2 regions of the Candidatus Sordicultor fermentans genome follow, and region 1 is predicted to be linked to the other one. Evidence: riboswitches for the same ligand, from Rfam matches in the RefSeq annotation. Region 1 holds a riboswitch; the other holds the start of a gene.
The links. A riboswitch is a leader RNA that binds a small molecule or an ion and turns the genes downstream of it on or off. The one in region 1 is predicted to bind thiamine pyrophosphate.
Positions count from the first base shown of each region.

Region 2: another riboswitch for thiamine pyrophosphate. It lies ahead of thiC (phosphomethylpyrimidine synthase ThiC); the one in region 1 lies ahead of thiW (energy coupling factor transporter S component ThiW).

Region 1 is NZ_JAAYFP010000137.1:195-8,614, reverse strand. It holds gene GXZ17_RS07265 (aldo/keto reductase) at 1-532, opposite strand, end outside; gene GXZ17_RS07260 (DUF72 domain-containing protein) at 583-1,302, opposite strand; gene thiD (bifunctional hydroxymethylpyrimidine kinase/phosphomethylpyrimidine kinase) at 1,299-2,126, opposite strand; gene thiL (thiamine-phosphate kinase) at 2,140-3,144, opposite strand; gene thiE (thiamine phosphate synthase) at 3,141-3,776, opposite strand; gene thiM (hydroxyethylthiazole kinase) at 3,773-4,579, opposite strand; gene cytX (putative hydroxymethylpyrimidine transporter CytX) at 4,569-5,810, opposite strand; gene thiW (energy coupling factor transporter S component ThiW) at 5,813-6,328, opposite strand; TPP riboswitch at 6,379-6,486, opposite strand; gene rbsK (ribokinase) at 7,015-7,953, shown strand.
Region 2 is NZ_JAAYFP010000054.1:12-6,519, reverse strand. It holds tRNA gene GXZ17_RS02750 (tRNA-Gln) at 149-222, opposite strand; tRNA gene GXZ17_RS02745 (tRNA-Leu) at 273-360, opposite strand; gene GXZ17_RS02740 (sulfide-dependent adenosine diphosphate thiazole synthase) at 435-1,217, opposite strand; gene thiC (phosphomethylpyrimidine synthase ThiC) at 1,223-2,515, opposite strand; TPP riboswitch at 2,607-2,703, opposite strand; gene GXZ17_RS02730 (carbohydrate ABC transporter permease) at 2,887-3,738, opposite strand; gene GXZ17_RS02725 (carbohydrate ABC transporter permease) at 3,750-4,646, opposite strand; gene GXZ17_RS02720 (extracellular solute-binding protein) at 4,692-5,948, opposite strand.

The sequences.
Region 1 (8,420 bases):
CAGGAAAATTGAATCGGTCAAAATAATTCAAGGGAATCATCAAAATGTCAAAAGGATAAAGAGAAAGAGCATTGAGTGCTACTTCAGGGGTAACATGATTAGAAAAAGCTACAAAACGAATTTTCCCTTCTTTTTTAGCTTTTTCTACTCCCTCTAAAGCACCCTGGGAAGAGGATATTTCATCCAGCTCTTCAAAACGATTTAAGCCATGAATGAAAAATATATCCACTTCACTGGTGTTGAGTCTCCTCAGGCTTCCCTCTAAAGCTCTGGTTATACCTTCTTTACTCCTTTGTGCAGATTTAGTAGCCAGGATGAAGTCATTTCTTCGAACTTTGGCCACTTTACCTATCTTTTCCTCTGAATTGCCAGACCCATAGCTCTCTGCGGTTTCTAAGTAATTTCCTCCCTGATCCAAATACAAATTGACAATCCGCAGGGCTTCTTTCTCTGGTAGCTCTACCAGATGAAAACCGCCTAACCCCAGAAGGGAAATAGAAAAGCCAGTACTTCCTAATTTCCTTTTTTCCATACTTCTCACCCCCTCAAATTATCTCACAAAAGTAAGAATTCTATACCTTCTCAAGATAAAATTTCTCTGAGGCGCTGAGCGTTCTTCACTGCAAAGCCTTCGTAATCATTATCAAAGTAGCAATAAACATCCCGCTCCCCGAGCCAGAAACGAATTTTAGCTCCCCAGTCTTCGAGTTCTTCTTCACTGTAAAAATCGGTATAAAGGCTGCCGTGCCCGTGAAGACGAAGGTAGATAAAAGAAGAAGATATAACTTCTTGATAGGGAAAAGAAGGGGTATCGGAAAAACAGAGACAGATATTTTTCTTTTCCAGAATTTCATAAACTTCTCCGGTAAAGAAACTCTCATTGCGAAACTCAAAAACATAACGAAAATCAGGAGAAAGAAGCTCCACAAAAGAGGTAAAAACTTCTCTATTAAATTTAAGTTGAGGAGGAAATTGAAAAAGAAGAGGACCCAATTTGTTCCCCAGCTCTTTCACCACCTCATAAAGCTTTGCCAGAGGTTCTTCTACCTCTCTCATTTTCTTTATATGGGTAATGTAGCGGCTGGCTTTAACGGAAAAAACAAACTCCGGAGGAGTGGTATCTCTCCATTTGGAAAAAGTAGTGGAACGAGGGAGATGATAAAAATAAGAGTTAACCTCCACCGTATCAAAAAACTGAGAATAGTAGGAAAGCCACTTATTTTGAGGCAAATGAGGAGGATAAAACACTCCCTCCCAATGAGGATAAGCCCACCCAGAAGTCCCTATTCGGGACTCTTTCACCAGTATTTCCCTCCCTCTTCCGGATTCACCCCCTCTCTAAGAAAAAGAGGAGCTAAATGGTTGACCGGACCAAACCCTTTACCCAGGTTTAAGGAGTGGGTAATCACCTGAATCATATATTCGTGAGCCGTTTTTACTGCTTCGGTAATTGAGTATCCTAAAGATAGGAGAGCACATATAGCCGCAGAATAAGTGCAACCTGTCCCATGGGTGTTTTTGGTGGCGATACGTCGAGCGGGGAAAGAAATAAATTCTTCTCCGTCAAAAAGGATATCCACTATCTCCTCTTCCGGGAGATGCCCTCCTTTTAGGAGAACATAGCGAGGACCCCACTTTTTGAGCAATATACAGGCCTTTTCCATATCGGAAATATCCTTTATCTCCTCCCCCACTAAAAAAGAAGCTTCAGGAAGATTGGGAGTAATCAAAAAAGAGAGAGGGAAAAGCTTGTGCACAAGAGCATCTACGGCTTCTCGCTCAAGAAGCAAAGCTCCACTTTTAGATACCATCACCGGGTCTACCACCAATTTTTCTATATTAAACTTTTTAATCTCCTCAGCCACTGCCTCAATGATAGAAGAATTAGAAAGCATACCGGTTTTAGCCGCATCCACTCCTATATCACTTGCCACACACTCTATTTGTTTGGCCACCAGAGAGGGAGGTAAGTCAAAAATGGCTTCTACCCCTTGAGTATTCTGGGCGGTTATGGAGGTAATAGATGACATGCCGTACACTCCAAAAGCACAGAAAGTTTTCAGGTCAGCCTGAATTCCTGCTCCCCCTCCCGAATCTGAACCAGCTATGGTTAGCGCTCTTTTCATCTTTTTTCCTCCTCTATTGAAAATGATTCCAGCCCGAGGCGACTTCTTTTTCTTCTCTTCCATCTCTACGCAGAGAAACCCCTCCTTGCGAGACAACCTCTCCCACAATAGTTACCGGAATTCCACTTTCTATTTCTATGAATTCTTTAACTTCTTTTCCGCGCTCCCGGGGAACGGTAAAAATTAATTCAAAATCTTCTCCTCCCGAAAGAGCAAAAAGGAAAGGGTCTTTGTTTTCCTCTTCACTCCACTTCCGAAGAGAAGGAGAAATAGGTAGTTTATCCACCTCTACCACTGCCCCCACTTCACTCTCCTCCACAATATGCCCTAAATCCTGAGAAAACCCATCAGAAACATCAATCGTAGCTACTCTCTCCCCCAAACTGTGCAATAACCTCCCTACTTGCAGGCGAGGAGAAGGAGTAAAGAAACGCTTCAAAAGAAAAGAATACTTTTCTTTTTCTTCCTCGCTACCCCGAAGAGCTATCTCTAAACCTGCTCGTGAGTCACCCAAAGTTCCCGTAACTAAAACTAAATCTCCAGGCCGAGCATTACGGCGCAAAAGCAAAGGGCGGTCATTTTCTACCTCTCCCACTAAAGTTAAGTCAAAAACCATCTGACTTTCAGTACGAGATAAATTCCCTCCTATAATATCTACTCCGTGAGCTTCCGCTTCTTCCTTGATTCCCCGCATAAATTCCTTTAGCCACTCTGCTTCCATATCTGGCCTCAACACCCAGGAAAGAAGAGCAAAAAGAGGTTTTCCCCCCATAGCGGCAATATCACTTAAATTCACTGCCAGAACTCTTTTCCCCAGAGAAAAGGGAGAAAAAAGAGATAAAATAAAATGTACATTTTCTACCTGGGAATCACAGGTGAGAAGATAGAAAAAACCTCGAGGGCCTCTAACCACCGCACAGTCATCTTCAATTCCTAAAACCACTCTTTTCCCCCGGGAAGGGAAAAAATTTTTCAAATAGTCAATAATCCCAAACTCTCCCCACTCTTTGAGTTTCATGGTCTTCTCCGAAAAAGCTCAATTTTTTGCCGGAAAGAACGAGTGGCTTCCTTGACCGACTCTGCGCCTACAATAGCCGATACCACTGCCACCCCATCCACACCGGTTGCTAAAACTTCCTCCAGATTAGAAAGGTTTATCCCCCCGATGGCCACCACCGGTATATTAACTGCTTTTTTAATTTCTCTCAGTCTTTCTAAACCAATGGGTTCCCCGGCATCTTTTTTAGTAGAAGTGGGGAAAACCGTCCCCGCTCCTAAATAATCTGCCCCTTCTCTTTCTGCTTCTAGAGCTTCTTCTACCGTGGAGACCGAATAGCCAATTATAAGGGAAGGAGCGATTTTCCGAGCTAAAGCTAAAGGCATATCTTCTTGGCCTAAGTGTACTCCATCAGCATCTACTGCTAAAGCAATATCTATACGGTCATTGATGATTAAAGGAATCCCCCGCCGGTGAGTAACTTCTCTCACTTTTTGAGCTTCCTCTACCCATAGACGAGTAGGAAGGTCTTTTTCTCGCAGTTGAATCACTGAAGCTCCAGCATCTGTGGCTTCCTCTACCACCTCTTCATTACTTTTCTTCTGAATTTTTCTATCAGTAATAACATAAAGAGACCAATCTATAGTTTTCAATCTTTCACCTCCAGAGAAAGCAGCGCTTTAAGTTCCTCTTTCTTTATACCATAAAAGGTATCAAAAAGAGAAACTCGAAAGCTACCCGGCCCTAAAGAGTGACGAGCAGCAATTTCTCCACAAACTCCCAGAAAACCTAAAGCCGAAGATGCCGCCCATAGGTAATCTCTCTCTACTGCCGCGCAAGCAGCGCAAAGAGAAGTGGCCATGCAACCAGTTCCGGTAATCCTGGTGAGGAGAATATCCCCATTTTTTATCTTGACCACTCTTTTTCCGTCACTCACTACATCAATTTTTCCAGTTATGGCCACGACAGTCTGGAATTTCTGACTGGCTCTTTGCGCTAAATCACTCGTATCTGCATCTACTACTCCTCCTTCCACTCCTCTAACTTCGGCTTTTATTCCCAGTAGATTTCCTATCTCCCCTGTGTTTCCCCGCAAAATAGAGATTTTAACCTCTTGCAAAATTTTCAAAGCACTCTCGGTGCGGAATTGAGTAGCTCCTGCCCCTACCGGGTCTAAAACAACCGGGATACCTAACTCGTTAGCTTTCCTACCTGCTAAAATTGCGCTTTCTACTGTTTCCGGAGTTAGAGTCCCGATATTCAGAACCAGAGCTTGAGACAGAGCTACCATTTCTTCCACTTCCTCCCGGGCATAACTCATAACCGGCAGTGCTCCTATGGCCAACATAGTATTAGCATTGTCATTAATGACCACGAAATTGGTGATATGATGAACCAGAGGCTTTTCTTCTTTTATCTTTTTAAAAATCAGTGTGCATTTTTCTTCATAAGTCATTGAATTTCCTCCTTGTTCCCAGATAAATTAAGCCTGAGGCGAGAAAGCTGGGAAAAGAAGCTCCCCAGTGAGGTAAAAAACGAAGAAAGATAATATATATCATTAATCCCCCCACCCAGGAGAGAAGAGCTCCTCTATCGAGAGCTTTCCCCTCATATAATTCTTTTATCTCAATCTTTCTCCGGCGGTAAAAGAAATAGTCAAAAATTACCACCCCAAAAAGAGGGATAAAAATTCCCCCGATGAGATACAGAAAGCTTTCGTATCTATCCATAGGGAAAACTAAAGCTAAAATCGTGCCTCCTAATCCGAAGAAAAGAGTAATTAGTTTCTCCTGAAAACGAGGGAAAAGATTTAAAAAAGACATCGCTCCAGAGTAAATATCCAGAAAGGTAGTGGTAAAAGTAGAGAAGAAAACAATAATGAGAGCAACGATTCCCCAATTTAGAGCTAACATCACCGGTATGGGGTTAGCCTGACCGGTAGAAAGAGCCAGCAATAAGCCCAAAACATACATCCAGGAACTGGCTAAAAAATATCCCCACCAGGTCCCCCAGAAAGCAGAGCGGCTCTCTCGAGCAAAACGAGAGTAGTCTGAAACCAAAGGAAGCCAGGAAATGGGCATAGCTATCACGAGGTCTAAACCTGCCCCCCAGGGAAGAGAGCCATCTCCCCTCCAATTTAGTAATTCCTCTGTAGACACATTATGCAAAACACTATAAGTCATGAAAAGGCAGAGAATGGCCAGAGAAAAAACCGCTATTCTTTGCATCCATTTCCAAAGAGGAGTTCCTACTAAAGCCCAAAAAGTGCTAATCATCCCGGCAATAAGCATCCAGAGCTTGACATTAGTATATCCCGCTAAAATCTGAGTAATATTATCAACTGATTGAGCACAGATGATTATCATTATCGCCGTCCAGCCTGCTAACTGAATGATGTTCAAAGCCGAGGCGAGATAAGAGCCCAATTTTCCAAAAGCTGCTCTCACTGAAACCATAGCCGGAACTCCTGAATCGCTACCTAACACTCCCCCTAAAGCCAGAGGAGTGTTACCAATTACGTGACCCAGTATGATAGCCCACAAGCCCCCGATGAGTCCTAAAGGAGCTAACATTCCTCCTGCCCACACTTCAGATATGGCAATGGCTGCCCCCATCCACAGAACAAAAAAATCCATTCCCGATAAGTTTCTCTCTTGCTGTGGAACAGGCTGGATATCTTCTGACATCTCTATCCTCCTATCTCCTCCCACGTATCAACAGATATAGCTTTTCTCAAAACCCGAACAAATAAAAGGCCGATAATACATCCAGGGATACTACTTACTAAAAAAGCAGATTGAAAAAAGAAAAAAGTTGCCTCTCCTCCGGTAAAAGGGGAACCCAGATACGCGCTCAATCCAGCCCCGATAAAACCGGTTCCTAAGGGTTCGGTTAAGGCTACCCAATCTCGACGCAACCATCTGTAAAAAAGCCCAACTATTATGGCTCCCGGAACTCCCCCCGGCAAGGCAAAGATAGTTCCAGTCCCGATTGCAATTCGCAGCAATCCGGCTAAAAAAGCGGCTAATCCTCCATACCAAGGACCGATCATAATCCCGGCTACCACGTTTATTGCGTGTTGAAAGGGAAAAACTTTAGTCGGGCCAATGGGGAAACTAACACCGGAAGAAACAACCGCTAAAGCACAGAAAATAGCGACATAAGCCGTCTTTCGAAAAGAAATTTTAGCTGCTCTATTCACCACCTTCGTTTTCTCCCCTATTAAAAAAAGCCACCTGCCAGCTGGTAGGTGGCTTTTTGTTTACACTTCCATCCCTCCGCTGGCATTAACCAGATCAGGTTCAACGGGTCGAAAGCTTGCGCTCTCCTCTCAGCCCTTCAAGAGCTCCCCTACTTCTATTTAATTTTCACCATTTTAACATATTCGCAAACCTTTTTCTCCAGTGCAGAAAAAGGTTTTAGGAAACTATGCTCGGGCGAGTTTTTAGTAAACTTTGTGTTATGAACAATTACTTTACAACCCAGGAACTTGGCAGGTAGCAAAAAGTAACATGGTTATCCTCTATATCTTCGTAGAAATACAAAGAAAGGGAAAGAATTAAGATATTGGCAAAAAGTAGCTTTCGCTCTGCTAAAGATTAGATAAATAACTTAATAGATAAATGATAAACGAGCTCTATTAGAAAAAGAACTGGTGAAGGAGGCAATTTGAGGTAATGAGAAAGCTATCCACTTTTGCAGGAAAAGGACTTAATCCACTCAAGCTAACAATAGAGGAAAAACATCCTTACAAGATTCAAACGACCCCAGAGAGCGCGACTATTCTCCAAATGCTCCTAAAACCATGGTATAATGAGCTCAGTTTAAGAGGGAATCAGTCAGTTTTCCCAGACATAATATAATAACTTCTTAGTTATCAAGGGAGGTATTATGGTGACGCCTACTGTAGCTATAGTCGGAAGTAATATGATGGACCTCATAACTTACTATCGAGATAGAATGCCCAAAACCGGGGAAACTATTTTTGGAGAAGACTTTGAGATTGGCTTTGGAGGAAAAGGAGCCAACCAGGGAGTAGCTGTTTCCCGTCTGGGTGGGAAAGTTATAATGGTAACCGCGGTAGGAGACGACCTTTTTGGTCCTCTGGTTAAGAATAACTTCCTCGAAAATGGAATTAGCAGCAAGTTCATAAAAACCGTCCCGGGGAAGACCAGTGGAGTGGCTCCTATTTTTGTAGACGAGAAAGGAAGAAACAGTATTTTCATCATTCCCGGAGCCAACTATTCCCTTTTCCCCGAAGATGTAATTCAAGCTGAAGAAGAACTTCAAAAGGCCTCCTTCTTGTTGCTTCAGCTGGAAATACCTCTAGAAACTGTATATTATGCCATCGACATGGCTCAGAAGCTCAACTTAAAAGTAATCTTAAATCCCGCACCAGCTCAAGAACTGGAGTGGAACAAAATTCAAAGTGTTTTCTTATTAGCCCCCAACGAGAGCGAGCTGGAAAGTCTGACTGGAATTCCTGCTGACTCATTTACCCATATCCAGGAAGGAGCTTCTTTTCTACTGGAAAAAGGAATCAAAAATGTGTTAGTTACCTTGGGGGAGAAAGGCTCAGCTCTTTTTACTCCTCAGGGAAGTAAAGAATTCGCGGCTTATTCAGTTAATTCCATAGATACCACCGGAGCAGGTGACGCTTTCCTAGGAGCTTTATCGTTCTTCCTGGCTGAAGGGAAAGATATAGATGAGGCAATAGATTTGAGCTCTGCTTACGCTGCTCTCTCTACCACCAGACGAGGAACTCAAAAATCTTTTGCTTCCCGAGAAGAATTCGAGAATTGGCTAAAATCTTATTCTTCTGGCGCCTAATATAATTCTCGCAAAACCTGTTAAATCGCTCAAATTTTAAAAGTAAGTTACATCGGAGCTTAAAGACTTGGAATCACCACAGAACTATAGGGGTAAACCCCCTGCAACCCTTGAAAGAGAAAAAAAATCAAAAACGTAAAATAAGAACATAAAGATGAAACTACTGAGGAAGAAAGAGCATCTTCCTCAGCCTCGCGATGACGGGTTGAAGAATTGCTACTTTTGTCTGTCGCTGCAACAACCCCTCCTCATCCATCACCCTGGCGACTTTCGAGCCGTTTTTAGCCTGCCCTTGAATGGTTCTATTGCCTCTTATTCGTCACCCCGGCAATCTTTAAGCCGGGGTCCACAGTCCACAGTCTTTAAAATCAAAAGAAAAAACGTGGATTCCCGATAAAAAATTTCGGGAATGACGAGAGAGGGAGGTCGTTACCCCTGCACGCCTCCATCATCACCAAGTCCCTCAT
Region 2 (6,508 bases), on a different contig from region 1:
GAACACTTCTCTCCAGTCACTAAAGGCTCTTTTACCGAGAGCAACTGAATTGGAGAAGAGCCCAAGATGAAAATCGAGAGGTTTGTCTTAACCGAGGTTACGCCCGGTCAGGTAGGTCACTCAATAGGGAGATTGCGTTGGGAAAAGTTGGCTGAGAGGGGTGGATTCGAACCACCACTGCGTGATCCAGAGTCACGAGTCCTACCCTTAGACGACCTCTCAACCATTCCTTTTTTCCAATATACCGCCTTACCACCTTTGTGATTTTCAGGTGGTGCCGGGCGCGGGACTTGAACCCGCACGGGCATAAACCCACTACCCCCTCAAGATAGCGTGTCTTCCTGGTTCCACCAGCCCGGCTCACAGAGAATTATAACAAGGTAAAGCCCTCTCGTCAATGTTACAGACTACATACAGAAAATAAATTATTCGCCTTATCGGGAAAGCTCCTTTAAGATTAAGTGAGCGACCCTCTCACCTGAGAGAAGCATACCTCCAAAAATTGGCCCCATCCGGGGGCCTCCAAAAGTAGCATTACAAGCCATCCCAGTCACATAAAGGCCTGGAAATACCTCTCTGGTGTTCTCCAGAGTCAACCTTTCTGCTTCCTCAGGATTCATAAACTTCTCCCCTTCTATACTTCCTGTGGGAGTTGAGAGCTTTCCTGGAGCTTTTTTCTCTAACATAGCCACAACTTCAGTATCATGTCCTGTAGCATCTACGACAAATCGAGACCTCACCGAAAGCGGATCTACATGGAGACCGGCCAGGGAAGTAGCTGTCCAGTTGATGACCAGCCCTGAAATCTTATCGTCTTTTACCACTACATCTTCTGCACTCACACAGTTAAACACCGAAAGCCCGGCTTTCACTGCTTTACTCGTTATAGTGCTCACGCTTTCAACCGAAGAAGCTGTATAATAACCAGGTTCCTTATAAGGAACAGTTCGCACTCCAAATTCATCCAAAAGGTGCCTAGCGTCTTCTTGCACCACTATTTCATTAAATAACATTCCTCCACCCCACATCCCTCCGCCCACGCTTAGTTTCCTCTCATAAAGAGCCACCCGATGTCCTGCTTTAGCTAAGAAATATCCAGCCACAAGTCCCGAAGGCCCACCACCCACTATAGCCACATCAATATCCAAGTTATCCATCAACCTCTCAAAATAACGCTCCACTATCGCCTTAGTTATGGTGACCTCGTCTAATTTCATTTCTATCACTCCTTTTGTAATTCGTATGCTCCACGAACCATTTTCACAGCGCAAAGTTTACCGCACATAGTACAGGATTGCCGGTCAGAAGCTAAACTAAATTTACAGCGCACAAGCTCGGGGTCTAAAGCCTCCGCCATCATTCCTTCCCAATCCAGGCATTCCCGGGCAATGGAGATTCTTTTATCTCTTTCTATCGCCCCGGGCACATCTTTAGCTATGTCTCCCACGTGAGCGGCCACTCTCGCGGCCATAACACCCAGATATACATCGTTTTCATCTGGCAAACTGAGGTGCTCAGCTGGCGTCACATAGCACAGAAAATCTGCCCCTGCTGACGCCGCCAGCGCTCCACCTATCGCAGAGGTAATGTGGTCATATCCAGGAGCAATATCGGTGGGAATAGGTCCCAACACATAAAAAGGTGCTCCCTCGCATAAACGTTTTTGAAGCTGCACATGCGATTGAATATGAGAAAGTGGCACATGCCCCGGACCTTCAATCATAACCTGGACTCCCCTTGCCCTTGCTCGTTTTGATAGCTCAGCAAGGGTCATGAGCTCTTCAATCTGTGGGCCATCTATAGCATCGAGAATTGTCCCCGGCCTCAAGCCATCTCCTAAGCTCAAGGTTACATCATAGCGATGAGCAATCTCTAAAAGGTCATCAAAATGCTCGTAAAGAGGGTTTTCTTTACCAGTTTTCCGCATCCAGTAAAGATGAATTGAACCACCTCTACTGACGCAGGGCATAATACGCCCGGAAGAGTCAAGTTTACGAAAAGACTCACGCGTTATGCCACAGTGAACGGTGATGTAGTCTACACCCTGTCGGCATTGCTCTTCTATTGAGGTAAAAAGCATTTCTTCGGTCATCTTTTCCAGCGGTTCACCTCTTCGAGCCAGCTCTGCCGCCACAGCGTATATGGGTACAGCTCCCACCATGACCGGTGATTCCTCTAAGAAAAAAGACCTCAAAAGATGAAGGTCTCCCCCGGTCGAGAGGTCCATAATGGAGTCAGTTTGCGCTTTTATAGCAGCAGAAAGCTTGCGCTTTTCAAATTCAAGGTCTACACACTCATCACTCGTCCCCAGATTGGCATTCACTTTTGTCTTTAGCTTATGGCCAATTGCCTTTATGTGAGGGAAAGAATGATTCACGTTTTTGGGTAGAACCGCAACCCCTGCAGCTATGAGACGTGAGAGCTCTTCAGGACTTATCGCTTCATTCTGGGCGGCACAACGTACCTCTTCAGTTACAATGCCTGCCCTGGCAAAATCAAGCTGGGTTTTCAACATGTTATTCCTCCTGTATAATTTTAGAAGAGGAAAAAGCGACTGAAAAGAAGATAAAAAAAGCAGCTCAAAAACTAAACCGAAGCTATACTCTTAACTTCTTCCCGCCATTTCCTCCGCCAGTATTACCTGGATCAGGTTCAAGGGGTACATTCTCAGCCCGAGCTTCAAGAGCGCCCCCATGGCGACATACAAATTGCCTTCAGTAATACTACCACTGTTTCTTTTTTGCGTCAATCGGCTACACCGACCAGATGAGAAGGAGTAAACTTTCGTAAACCTAAAAAAAACATCTGGAAACATCACAACAAGAGCTTTTAGCAGGGAAACTGATATTTTGAATTTTTCTTTGCTGGTTTTGAAAAAAATAACAACTAACCCTTTACTGCTCCAGACAACAATCCTCCAACTATATATCTCTGAAAAACAAAAGCTATTAAAATCGGTGGTAAAGCTGCCAGAATACCTCCAGTAGCCATCATTCCGAAATCTATAGAATGTCTTCCCGAAAACTCGGCAATAGCGACCGGTATGGTCTTAGCCTGAGGAGTAGAGGTAAGAATAAGAGCAATGAAAAACTCTTCCCATGACATCAGGAAGGCAAAAAGTGAAGTGGCAACAATTCCAGGAGCAGAAAGAGGAAAAATAACTCGAAATAGCGTACCTAAGTGAGAACATCCATCGATTTTTGCAGCGTCTTCTAAGTCTTTGGGAATAGTATCAAAATAAGTGCGCATTAACCAGATTACAAATGGAACTAAAATAGCCGAATAAATCAGAATAAGAGCCTGTTTTGTATCGAGCATCTGGTATCTACTAAAAATCCGATAAATAGGAATTATCACCGCAATAGGCGGTAGCATATAAGAAAAAAGTAGGACGAAAAGGATTTTTTCTTTACCAGGAAATCGAAGGCGGGAAAAAGCATAGGCAGCCAATGACCCCAAAGAGACACAGATAATGGTAACAAAAAGTGCTATAAAAAAACTATTCCACATGGTTTTTCTGAACTCACTTTCTGGTCCTTGAGAAAAAAGTATTTCTCTATATCGCTCAAAGCTGGGCTTCTCAGGAAGCCAACGCAGAGGTATTTTCAGGAGTTCCTGTAAATTAGCAATACTAGATATGAATAACCAGAGAGGTGGTGCCAGAATAACAGCAGCCAGAATTATTGAAAATATACCAATAATAACCGAACGAATCCTCTTTTGACGCTTAATGCCCATCCTGATTCACCTCAATATTCCACTTGTCTTTGCATCAGCCTAGTGTACACTAGAGCAATCAAGGCAACAAACATGGTGATAATATAAGCCAGAGCAGCTCCCTTGCCAAAATTCAAGAACTTGAACGCCTCTTGATAGGTCAGGAAAGAAATTACCTTGGTAGCATTCGCTGGCCCGCCTTGAGTCATGATGTAGATAATATCAAAGACCCTGAAAGCATCCAGAGTTCTAAGCACCAGAACCACAAGGAAGGTGGGAGTAAGCAAGGGGATAAGTATACGAAAAACGTATGACTGCCAGCCTGCACCGTCCACCATCGCTGCCTCATAAAGCTCCTTGGGTATGGTCTGTAATCCTGCAAGAAGCAATAAAGCAACCAAAGGGGTTACCTTCCACACATCAGCTACAATTACACAGTGCATAGCGCTCCAGGGACGAGTTAGCCAGGCACGATAAGAATCTATGATACCAATCTGGGTTAAAAAAGCATTAAGCGCCCCATAATTAGCATTAAAAATCCACTTCCACATAATGGCATCTACTGTAATAGGTAAAGCCCAGGGCAATAATAAAAGACTCCTCAACAAACCTCTACCTTTGAATTCCTGGTTTAAAAGCAAGGCAATTAGAAAACCAAAAAGCATCTCGAGACCAATGGACACTACAGTAAAATAGACTGTCCTTCCTATAGAATCCCAAAAATAAGAGCTACTCAAAACTTCGATATAGTTTCTAAAACCTATAAAAGGAGTTCCTATATCTCCCCGAGTAAGTTCAATCTGAAAAAGGCTCATACAAAAAGAGAGAATCATGGGATAGAAGATTATAATACCTATAAAAACAAAAGCAGGAAGGATAAGAAGCCAGGCAAAATATGTTTCTTTTTTTCTAAAGTTTTTAGGTCTCATGAAGGTCTTCTACAGAGGGCGGGGTTTTTCCACCCCGCCCAAATATTAGCGATATCTTTCCATAACTTCTTTACATCTGGCTACTGCTTCATCCATAGCTTGCTCTGGAGCTTTAGCCCCGCTGAGTGCTGCCTGCAATTCCTCAACCATAATCACAGAAAATTGTGAATACCAGGAAAGTTGAGGACGATCAAACACGTAGGGAATCTGCTCTTTGGCAACTTTGATAATTTCGGGCTGTTGCGCTATAAGTTCTGGATCATCGTAAAGCGATTTCCATATAGGTAGAGCACTCTGGCTGTATTTTTTCTGAACCTCTCTGCTAGCAAGATAAGTCACATATTGCCAGGCTTCGTCCGGATTTTTACTGCTCTGCATAATACTCAAGCCCATACCACCATTGCAGGATGCACTTCTTCTTCCTTCTGGAAATCCAGGAACAAGAGTCAACACAGCATCTCCAGCAATCTGTGATTCTTGAGGATCGTTCACCAGGTTATACATATAGGTCCAGTTTAGAGCAAAAGCAGCCTGACCAGAGGAAAATACCCTTCTTACCTCTTCCGAGAAAGACTCTATACAAGCAGGATTGAAATAACCCTCTTTTGTATTATCAACCATAAATTTCAGCGCTTCGAGTGGAGCACCTTGATTCATAACCGGATTACCAGATTCATCAAATGGATACCCATCCATACCCACCACATATTGTAGCCATGCAACTACCAGTGATTCTGCCTGTCCCCAGGTATCGATAATAGGATACTGGACTATATTCGCTTCCTTGAGCTTTTTGGAAATTTCTATGACCTCAGGCCAATAAGCAGGAGAACTAGCTCCTACCTCCTCCAACATCTTCTTGTTATAAAACAAATACTCCCAGTCGTTGAGCCAGGGCATGCCATACAACCTACCCTTATAGGTTACCGCCGACAAAACTTCAGGGAAGATATCAGCTCGGTCTTCCTCAGGTAAACGGTCAGTCACGTCGAGAAGCCAACCTGCCCCAGCAAACTCGGCTGGCCAGATGCAGTCAACGAGAATTACATCGTAAGTGCTTACTCCACTAGCAGCAGAAACCACAATCTTATCATGAAGTTCCTCATAAGATACAAACGATAGTTTCACTTCTATGTCCGGGTTTTGTTTAAGAAATTCATCAGTCATATCACGAATCTCGCTTTCCTGATATCCAGCCTGTTTCATAAAAAGCCCACTAATTTCAATCTTGGCACCGGCTGAAACAACCAGCAAGGCAACGAGAAAAATCGCCGTTGTCACGACCACAAATATTTTTTTCACAATACTCCCTCCCTTAAAAAGTTTTCAAACATGATAAATATGGAACACTAGCCTACACACAAATTGTATGTTAAGGTAGATCCCCATGTCAAGGCAAAAAACTTTTAAGGTGGATCTCTCTAACCTGTTTGCCCGTATTTTCCTCTTCTCTTCTAACTCTCTGATTTGAACCCCTGCTTTCTTCAGTTCCTCAGCAAACTCATTGTAAACTGAAAACCCTGGTCAATGTTAAAAGGATGATATACTCATGCTTCTTTCGGATATCACCCATTTTTCTTATCTTTCTCCTTTTCCGTTTGCAGACTAAATACACCTTATTGCTCTGTCCAGTTTTCGGGGTCCATTATAAGACAATAAGATAAAAGAGGCTGTTATTGAAAAATATTTCGAGGAGGAAGATAACACATCACATTACGCAAGCTAATTTTTTAGCGGCCGCCTTCCTTTATAGTTTTCTGGTTCTTCTCCAGTTTTGTTGCTCTCTGCAAAGGAGTTTTTAATGATTGAAGAGGGGCATCCAATGCTATAAATCAAATAATGGATGAGGTCGTATACAGGAC